3 regions of the Streptomyces sp. NPDC058239 genome follow, and region 2 is predicted to be linked to each of the others. Evidence: riboswitches for the same ligand, from Rfam matches in the RefSeq annotation. Region 2 holds a riboswitch; each other region holds the start of a gene.

Region 1 (3,225 bases), on a different contig from region 2:
AGGCTCCGCCGGGCCAGGGTGGACCCATGGACGCACAATTGATCGCCTTCATCGGGGTCGCCGCCGGAATGGTCGCGCTGCCGGGCGCGGACTTCACCGTCGTCGTACGCAACGCGCTCGCCTCCCGGTCAGCGGGGGTGGCGACCGCGCTGGGTGTTGCCGGCGGACTCCTCGTGCACACCGCGCTGGCCGTCGCCGGGCTTGCCGCTGTGCTGGTGACGCTGCCCGTACTGTTCCGCACCGTTCAGCTGCTCGGCGGGGCCTACGTCCTCTACCTCGGCATCAGCGCCCTGTACGCGGCGCGGCGGCGCACCACGGGCAGGGCGGGCGAGGCCGAGGGCGAACCAGCAGGGCAGGGAACCGTACGCGCACTGCGGCAGGGCTTCCTCACCAACGCCCTGAATCCCAAGGCGCCGGTGCTCTTCCTGAGTCTGCTGCCGCAGTTCGTTCGCGACGGGCAGCCGCCGCTCCCGAGGACCTTGCTGCTCGCAATGATCGTGGTGCTGCTTGCGCTGATCTGGTTCCCAGCCGTGGCCCTCCTGGTGGACCGGCTGGGCCGGTGGCTGCGCCGGCCGCGTGCCGCCCGCGCAATCGAGGGCGGCAGCGGGTTGGCGCTCACCGGTCTGGGGCTGGTGCTGGTGTCCGGTCCCCTGTTGCACTGAGTATCGAGCGGGTCAGCGGCGCAGACCATGGCCTGTCCGGCGGATCACGGCCGGGGGCGCGTGCCCGATCCGCCGGACAGACATCAGCGGACCCGCCCGTAGTAGACGCTCTTCGTCCAGATCTTCTCCAGCCGGACCACCGCGCCGGTCCTCGGCGAGTGCCAGATCCTGCCCTTACCGGCGTAGATCCCCACGTGGTAGATGCTGCGGCCGTAATGGAAGAAGACCAGGTCGCCGCGGTGCCTGTGCGAGGCCGAGATATGGCGGGTCTTGTTGTACTGCTGCTGGGCCGTGCGCGGGAGCTTCTTGCCCGCCTTCTTGAACGAATAGACCGTCAGACCCGAGCAGTCGAAGCGGTTGGGGCCGGTGGCCCCCCATCCGTACGGCGATCCCTTCTTCGACGCGGCGATGTTGAGTGCCTTCATCGAGAGAGTCGCTGCCTGGGCTTGCGTCGTGGCGCCAGGGGCGAGCATCGTGCCGCCGACGGCGGCCAGTGTCAGAACCGAGGCCGTGCCGGCCCGGGCGAGCAGAGACGGGACATGAACCTGCGCAGCCATGCGCAACCCTTCGTCAGCCGCCTGTGAAGGATGACCTGTCGGGTTCGGGCTGGCGAAGTTGCCCGGCCGCGCTCGGCGGCTTCACCCCAAGGGTCGATGGGTGTTCCGGTCGACCCGTTGTGCTCGGGTCCTCCACTCCTGCCGATCCACTTCTGTCGACCAGGCATCCGGACGGCGGCAGGACTCGGCGTCCGCCCGGACCGCCCCGCCGCGGTGGCGGGGGCTTGTCGTCCCAGGGATCTTGACGCACCGACTGCCGGATTTCCGAGGGGAAGCGACGATATGCGAGTCTCCTCACGAATGACCCGTTTGGGTGTGGCTGATGATTTCGAAGACCGTGCAGGTCGCTCGGACCGGTCTCGTACCAGGGGTGGAATGACGGATTCTGCTCACTGCCCTCGCGAAAAAAGCAAGTTGAGATGTCGCTCGCGCGGGGGAATCCCTACGCCGAACGAGCTAGGAATTTCGATTTGCCTGCCGGGCGTGTCGCGCAGGGGAGTTGAGCGAGGTCCGCCGGAGTCGGGGTCGGAGCGGGTTGAGCAAACTCCGTCGGAGGTGAAGACAGGGGGAGTTGGGCGGACCCGGCCGGGGCCCAAGACGCAGTGGGCCGATCAACTCGCCTGAGCGGGGGGTACGGTGACACGTCCGGCCCGCCGTTCCCCGTCCAGCACGCGCAGCGCCCGCGCCAAGGTGGCGGCGTGGATCTGCGCCTCGCCGCGCTCATGCATCAATGCGAGGGCGTCCCGCAGCGCGCTCGCCCGTGAGGCCAGTGCCTGCGCGGCGCGCAGTGCACCGTAGGTGTCGCTGCCGCGGGCCGGGTTGATCCGGCCCAGTTGGTCCAGGACTTCGAGGTAGCAGTCGATGAAATCCCCCTCGGCGCGCGTCAGTGCGGGGAGCGGCGGCAACTCCGGTGGCTGCATCGGGCGTTCACCTCGCGCTGTGCGGCGGGAGTGACGACTTCCGGTTCTCCATGATGTGGTCCACCAGACCGTACGCCTTGGCGCCCGCCGCGTCGAGGATGAGGTCGCGCTCGATGTCGGTGGTGATCTGCTCTGCGCTGCGGCCCGTGTGACGGGCCAACAGTGTGGTGATCATCTTGCGGACCCGCTCCAATTCCTGTGCCTCGATCTCCAGATCGGACGGCTGGCCCTGAACCGGCTCGGTCAGTTCGGGCTGCTGCACGACGACCCTGGCGCCGGGCAGTGCGTGCCGCCGGCCGGGAGCGCCCGCGGCGAGCAGCGCGGATGCGCAGGAACCGGCCTGGCCGAGGCAGTAGGTCTCCACCTCGCAGGTGAGGTACTGCATCGTGTCGTAGATCGCGGACATGGCTCCGAACGAGCCGCCGGGGGAGTTGATGTAGAGCGAGACGGGCCGGTCCGGGGCGTCGTACTCCAGATACATGAACTGGGCGATCAGATCGGTGGCCGCGGTGTCGTCGACCGGGGTGCCGAGGAAGACGATCCGTTCGGCGAGCAGCTTGGAGTACGGATCGAGGGTGCGGATCCCGTTGGTCGTGCGCTCGGTGAACTCGGGCAGCACGTGACGGGCGGCGGGGCGGAACAACATGGCGTTGCCTTTCCTCCGGGGCTGTACGGGGCTCTGCACAAGCATCTGTAAAAAATGTACAGGACGTACAGAAGGTTGTGATGGAGGCATGATCCTAGTGATCCACAAAAGCCCCAGTTCAGAGGCTGTTTTGGCTGTTCGCTGAGGGCGGATATCTCACAATCTCTAGACGTCTTGCTCGTCAGGCTGCTTCGTCTTCACTGAAACCGAGTAGAGAAGTGAGGTGGTCCGAGGCGGCGCGGAGGTCCTCGGGGCTCGGGTGGACGTACATCCGCTTGGTGAAGTTGGCGTTGGCATGCCCGGCCCATGCGGCGAGGACGACGTCCGGCACGCCGTTGACGGCAAGAAACGTGAGGCACCAGCGACGTGCGTCGTAGAGCTGGACCTTCCGCAGCTTCAGCTTCCGCTGCAGGGAGTACGGGGCCTCACGGAGGTCTCGA
Region 2 (3,225 bases):
CCGCTGGCGGCGCGCCAGCTTCACATGGGTCTCCTCCAGCTCGCGCTTCTGCCGGCGTACGTCGGCCTCGGCGGCCCGCAACATCCGCCCGGCGGCTTCCTGTTCGGTGGCCAGGGCTTCTTCGTAGGCGGACCAGCCGCCTCCGTACCAGTTCACGGATCCGGAGCGCAGTTCGGCGATGCGGTCCACGCGCTCCAGCAGTTCGAGGTCGTGGCTCACCACGACGAGGACACCGGAGCGCCAGGAGTCGACGGCCTCGTAGAGCCTGCGGCGGGCGAACACATCGAGGTTGTTGGTCGGTTCGTCCAGGAGGAGAACGTCGGGACGCTCCAGCAGCAGTGCGGCCAGCCGCAGCAGAACGGTCTCCCCGCCGGACATCCGGCCCACGGTGCGGTCCAGTTCGACATCGCCGAGTCCGAGTGACCCCAGTGTCGCGAGGGCTCGTTCCTCGACGTCCCAGTCGTCGCCGATCGTCTCGAAGTGTTTCTCGTCCACATCCCCGGCTTCGATGGCGCGCAGCGCATTGCGTCGTCCGGCGATGCCCAGGGCCTCGTCCACACGCAGCGTCGTGTCGAGGGTGATGTTCTGAGGGAGGTGGGCGAGGCTGCCACCGACGGTCACCGAGCCCTGGGACGGGCGCAGTTGGCCGGCCAGCAGTCGCAGCAGTGTCGACTTGCCCGCGCCGTTGGTCCCGACGAGACCGGTGCGGCCGCGGCCGATGCTGAGGGAGAGCTCGTCGAAGACGGTCGTGCCGTCCGGCCACTGGAAGGACAGGGCGGAGCAGGTGAGAGAGGCGCTGGGGGCGGTGGGTGTTGCCATGGTGATCCTCGCAGTCGCAAGCGCGGTGAATGGGGGCTTCGTATGCGAGCACCACGCAGCGACCGAACCGAGAGGGAGGTGCGGCGGCCCGAAAGATCGAGGGACGGCTCATGCACCGAGGTCGCATCCACGCGGGGTCACGGGCAGGACTGAACACTGCCACTGCGTGACGGGCGTACGGCTGAAGCCGTACGGCGCGATGATCGCGAACCTCAGATGCGCAACGTCCACCTCTATCGGAGACAACAGAGCCGTTGGACACGATAACGACCCGTTGGACGAAAGGCAAAGCCTTGATCTCGTGCGGGGGAGTGTGACGAGCGGCCTGCGGGCCGCTTCGCCGGGAGGCCGGAGGGCATGGAGCCCTGGCGGGTGCGATCGGCCCGAGAAGTATCCGGATCGCATGCAAATGTTCCAGTATGGGCGATTTGCTTAGAAGTGATCTCTTGGTTCGCAAAGGGGCATTTGGGGAGAGTTGCGACCCTTGAGTACTGCCTGAATTGTCCCTTTTGGAAAACCTGTGGCGTGAGTCACGTCAAGAGTTCGGGACGCCGTTGCGTGCTGCCCGGTTCCCTTCTGTGGCGGGAAATTTTGCTTCGCGGTGTGAGGTGGATTACTGCCAATTCCACGATTCGATCTTGTAAATGAATTGTGATCCAAAAATAGGAGCTTGTTCCTTTCGATGTTTCTCGCCTACGGTCACCGTCAATCCGGACGGAACGCCGAATCCTGCCGCCGTCCGACAATCCGACCACTCATGTATGGCAGGAACGGGGGACCCAGGTAAGCCGCCGATCCGGTATCCGGAACGGCTCGGGGTGAAGCCGCATTCGCGTGCGGCCAGACATCTCCAGTCTGAACCCGACAGCTCACCTCGTAGGCGACGGAGAGGAATTCGCTATGTCTGCAACGGGTAACCACCGTCGTCGTAAGTCCACTTCGCTGACCCGCGGTCTCATCGCCGCGACCACGGGCGGAGCCGCTCTCGTGCTTCCGCTGATCGGTGCCGGCTTCGCCTCGGCAGCGCCGGCGCAGCCCGTCGCCGCCGAAAAGGCTGCGGTGTCGACCGTCAAGGAAAAGGCCGCACAGAAGGCCGCGCCCATCATCTATTCCGTGGCCGCGGGCGACACCCTTTCCAAGATCGCGCGGGTGCATTCGCTCAGCGGTGGCTGGCAGAAGCTGTACGAGGACAATCGAGAGATCATCGGCGACAATCCTGCAGTGCTTCGGCCGGGCATCAAGCTGACGATCGGCGCCCAGGCCGAGTCCAAAACTTCCGCCACTGCCGCACCGGCCGCGAAGCCCGCGACGTACACGAACAATCTGGACGGCTGGATCAAGGAGTCGCTGGCCGTCATGGCCAAACACGGCATCCCCGGCAGCTACGACGGAATCCACCGCAACGTCCTGCGCGAGTCCTCGGGCAACCCCCTGGCCATCAACAACTGGGACTCGAACGCCGCCAAGGGCACGCCGTCCAAGGGGCTCCTGCAGATCATCGACCCGACGTTCCGTGCCTACCACGTGCCCGGTACGCCGTTGGACAGCTACGACCCGGTCGCCAACATCACCGCAGCGTGCAACTACGCCGCCGACAAGTACGGCTCCATCGACAACGTGTTCGGGGCCTACTGACGCACAGCAGCGCCGATGGCGGTTCAGGACCGACGGGTGGCGAGGGGCCGAACAGGCTCCTCGGAAGGGACCGCACCCGCCGGTCAGGGACCGCCTTTCGGCTGCCCACCCGCGTGGACGGCATACGAAGGCAACGTCATGTGGGGCGTCGGCGGGTGCCAGGAACGGTCACATGGCCCGCGAGCCAGGAGAGCAGGGGCTCCAACTCCTCCGCCGCTTCGAGCACGGCGTCGACCAACGCCGACGTGTGCTGTGCGCAGTCCCCGCCGAGGGGACGGGCAGCGGAGACCGAGCGGTACCGGAGCAGGTCGGCACGGGGATGACCGGCGTCATGGCCGCGCGGCATGCGCTTCATGGTGTCCCCGGTGATCCCGTACCCCTGAGCCCCCAGTGCCTCGATGGCGCGCACCAGCTCGGGGCCACTGCCTTGCGCGGCAACGGCCGTGCGGAACAACGGGACCTGCCCAGGGTCCGGGTAGGTCCAGCCGCCCTTGATCCGGAGCCCGTCGAGGTCGAAGCGGAGACCGATCTCGACGTTGCGTGCGATCCGGATCACCGCCACTTGGTGCTGCCACCACCACGGGTCCTTGCGGAACCCCCAGACGGAGAAGTCTTCGTAGGCCTGGTCCGCGTCGGCCACATCGTTCAGCAACGCGATCATGGGCTGCCGTACGAGACGCTCCCGGTCCTTTCTGCGCTTCTCGCGAGCTTCTTGCGAGGGCATACCCTCCAACTGCAGAAGCAGCTCGAACGCTTGCTCTGTCCAGCCGC
Region 3 (3,225 bases), on a different contig from region 2:
ATGCCGTACGCCTCGTCGACCCGGCGCAGCGCCTGCGGGAAGGTGATCTTCTCGCGCATGGAGAGCGCGTCGATCATCGCCTCGGCACGGTCGCCGATGCCGCGCTTGGGCACATTGAGGATGCGGCGCAGCGGGACGGTGTCCTCGGGGTTGGCGAGGACCCGGAGGTAGGCCAGGACGTCCCGGACCTCCTTGCGCTCGTAGAAGCGCACGCCGCCGACGACCTTGTACGGCAGTCCGACGCGGATGAAGATCTCTTCGAAGACACGGGACTGCGCGTTCGTACGGTAGAAGATCGCGACGTCGCCCGCCTTGGCATCGCCCGCGTCGGTCAGCCGGTCGATCTCGTCGGCGACGAACTGCGCCTCGTCGTGCTCGGTGTCGGCGACATAGCCGGTGATCCGGGCGCCCGTGCCGGCGTTCGTCCAGAGGTTCTTGGGGCGGCGGCTCTCGTTGCGCTCGATGACCGCGTTGGCGGCGGACAGGATCGTCTGCGTGGAGCGGTAGTTCTGCTCCAGGAGGATCGTGGTCGCGTTCGGGTAGTCCTCCTCGAACTGGAGGATGTTGCGGATGGTCGCGCCGCGGAAGGCGTAGATCGACTGGTCCGCGTCACCGACGACGCACAGCTCGGCGGGGGCGTCGCCCTCGCCGGCCGGGCCGACCAGTTCGCGCACGAGGGTGTACTGGGCGTGGTTGGTGTCCTGGTACTCGTCGACCAGGACGTGCCGGAAGCGGCGGCGGTAGTGCTCGGCGACGTCGGGGAAGGCCTGGAGCAGATGGACCGTCGTCATGATGATGTCGTCGAAGTCCAGCGCGTTGGCCTCGCGCAGCCGGGACTGGTACATCGCGTAGGCCTGGGCGAGGGTCTTCTCGAAGCCGTCCGCGGCCTGACCGGCGAAGGTCTCCTCGTCGATCAGCTCGTTCTTCAGGTTGGAGACCTTGGCCGTGAACGCCTTCGGCGGGAAGCGCTTCGGGTCGAGGTCGAGATCGCGGCAGACCAGGGCCATCAGGCGCTTGGAGTCGGCGGCGTCGTAGATCGAGAACGACGAGGTGAAGCCGAGCTTCTTCGACTCGCGGCGCAGGATGCGTACGCACGCGCTGTGGAAGGTCATGACCCACATGGCGTTGGCGCGCGGTCCGACGAGTTGCTCGACGCGCTCCTTCATCTCGCCCGCGGCCTTGTTGGTGAAGGTGATCGCCAGGATCTGGCCGGGGTGCACCCCGCGCTCGGCGAGGAGGTGGGCGATCCGGTGGGTCAGCACCCGGGTCTTTCCGGAGCCCGCCCCGGCGACGATGAGCAGCGGGGAGCCCGCGTGGACCACGGCGGCGCGCTGCTCGGTGTTCAGCCCGTCGAGGAGCGCCGCGGAGTCGATGACGGGGCGGTGCGCGCCGTCGCGGTAATACGCGTCCCTGGGCGGCGGGGACCCGTCGAATACGCCCGCGAAGAGGTCCTCCGGCACCGCTTCGGGTGCGGAGTCCTCGGGGGGCGGCGGGGGCTCTTCCTCCGAGTGCTGGAGGCCGGCCAGGAAGCTGTCGTCAAAGAGGCTGCTCATCGCTTGTCGAGTCTAGGCCGCCGCAACGACACACGACGGCCGCATGGCGAACCGCACCCGACGGCCGGGCACACAAAGACAGCGGGCACCCACGCCGCGTAAGGGAATACGGGCCGTCGTCGGCCCTCGCGACCCCCACTTCATCAAGGTCACGAAAATGTATCGGGCATATCGAACATCGACCTTCACAGCAGCACCACGGGTTGGCTAGCGTGCTCGACCGGGCGGCCCGTACCCCCTGAGGCGAGCCACGCCGAGCGGGCGCCCGCGCCGAATCCGGCCTGCCCTCACGGGAGTTCGGAACCGGGGACCCACACGCAGCACCGGGGTGAATCGGTCCTTATCCCCCACTCGGACCGTAGGGCAGCCTTCCGTTCCGCCCGAACCCGACAGCTAACCCGGTAGGCGGTCCACGGAAGGAGATGCCGGCCTTGGCGTCGCATCGCAAACCGCGCACCCGGGTGCGCACCACCACACCGGCCGTAGGGCTCACCACGGCGGCTCTGGCGTCCGTGACCCTGCTCTCCACACAGAGCGCCACGGCCGCCCCCGCCCCGAAGCCCAGCATCGAGGACGTCCAGAAGAAGGTCGACGACCTCTACCGGCAGGCGGGCACCGCGACCCAGCAGTACAACCAGGCAAAGGAAAACTCCGCCACCCAGCGCGCCAAGGTCGACGCCCTGCTGGAGGACGTGGCGAAGCGCGCCGACAAGCTCAACGACGCCCGCAGGACGCTCGGCGCCTACGCGGCCGCGCAGTACCGCACCGGCTCCATCGCACCGAGCGCCACCTTCTTCCTGGCAGACGACCCGCAGTCGTACTTCGACCAGAGCCAGCTGATGAGCCGGATGACCGGTCAGCAGCAGAAGGCGGTCACGGACTTCCGTACGCAGCAGGCCAAGGCGTCGAAGAAGCGTGCCGAAGCGGTGCAGAGCCTGGAGACGCTGACCTCGACACAGACCACGCTGCGCACCAGCAAGGAGAACGTCCAGAAGAAGCTGGGCGACGCGCGCGCGATGCTGTCGAAGCTGACTGCCGAGGAGAAGGCGCGGCTCGCGGCGCTGGAGCGCAAGAAGGAGGCGGAGGCCAAGCGCAAGGCGGAGGAGCTGGCGCAGCAGCAGGCCGCCGCCAGGGCCGAGGCGGACCGCAAGGCCGCGGAGGCCGCGAAGGAGGCGGAATCCGGCAGCGGTACGGGCACGGGCACCGGAACCGGCTCGGGCAGCAGCGCCACCACCAAGGCGGAGAAGGCCCTCGCCTTCGCCGCGGCCCAGATCGGCAAGCCGTACGTATGGGGCGCGACGGGCCCGTCCTCGTACGACTGCTCCGGGCTCACCCAGGCCGCCTGGAAGGCCGCGGGCGTCGACCTCCCGCGCACCACCTGGGACCAGGTGGAGACAGGCACCCGGATCGCGACGGCGGATCTGCAGCCGGGCGACCTCGTCTTCTTCTACGACGACATCAGCCACGTCGGCATCTACAAGGGCGACGGAATGATGATCCACGCGCCGAAGCCGGGGGCGAATGTGCGCGAGGAGTCGATCTACTACATGCCGATCTACGGCAGCGTGCGACCGTCGTAGCGGCTCACGCCCTTGCGTCTTCAGCTGCCGGACGGGCTTGGATTCCACGCCCGTCCGGCAGCGTGGGCGGCACGGGCCGGCTCAGGTCCAGA

The links. A riboswitch is a leader RNA that binds a small molecule or an ion and turns the genes downstream of it on or off. The one in region 2 is predicted to bind cyclic di-AMP.
Region 1: it holds a riboswitch for cyclic di-AMP, as region 2 does, so the genes downstream of both, ACFVYE_RS22205 (C40 family peptidase) here and ACFVYE_RS13440 (transglycosylase SLT domain-containing protein) in region 2, are expected to answer to the same signal.
Region 3: it holds a riboswitch for cyclic di-AMP, as region 2 does, so the genes downstream of both, ACFVYE_RS28580 (NlpC/P60 family protein) here and ACFVYE_RS13440 (transglycosylase SLT domain-containing protein) in region 2, are expected to answer to the same signal.

The regions. Positions count from the first base shown of each region.
Region 1 covers NZ_JBHVWS010000020.1:118,324-121,548, forward strand. Annotated here, with positions in the region: gene ACFVYE_RS22200 (LysE family translocator) at 27-662, shown strand; gene ACFVYE_RS22205 (C40 family peptidase) at 746-1,219, opposite strand; cyclic di-AMP (ydaO/yuaA leader) riboswitch at 1,223-1,395, opposite strand; gene ACFVYE_RS22210 (hypothetical protein) at 1,831-2,139, opposite strand; gene ACFVYE_RS22215 (ATP-dependent Clp protease proteolytic subunit) at 2,147-2,782, opposite strand; gene ACFVYE_RS22220 (hypothetical protein) at 2,967-3,225, opposite strand, start outside.
Region 2 covers NZ_JBHVWS010000009.1:63,477-66,701, reverse strand. Annotated here, with positions in the region: partial or broken gene ACFVYE_RS13450 (ATP-binding cassette domain-containing protein) at 1-84, opposite strand, end outside; partial or broken gene ACFVYE_RS13445 (ATP-binding cassette domain-containing protein) at 205-819, opposite strand; cyclic di-AMP (ydaO/yuaA leader) riboswitch at 1,530-1,715, shown strand; gene ACFVYE_RS13440 (transglycosylase SLT domain-containing protein) at 1,720-2,454, shown strand; gene ACFVYE_RS13435 (DUF2461 family protein) at 2,591-3,225, opposite strand, start outside.
Region 3 covers NZ_JBHVWS010000031.1:88,983-92,207, reverse strand. Annotated here, with positions in the region: gene pcrA (DNA helicase PcrA) at 1-1,553, opposite strand, end outside; cyclic di-AMP (ydaO/yuaA leader) riboswitch at 1,812-1,977, shown strand; gene ACFVYE_RS28580 (NlpC/P60 family protein) at 1,976-3,133, shown strand; gene ACFVYE_RS28575 (hypothetical protein) at 3,215-3,225, opposite strand, start outside.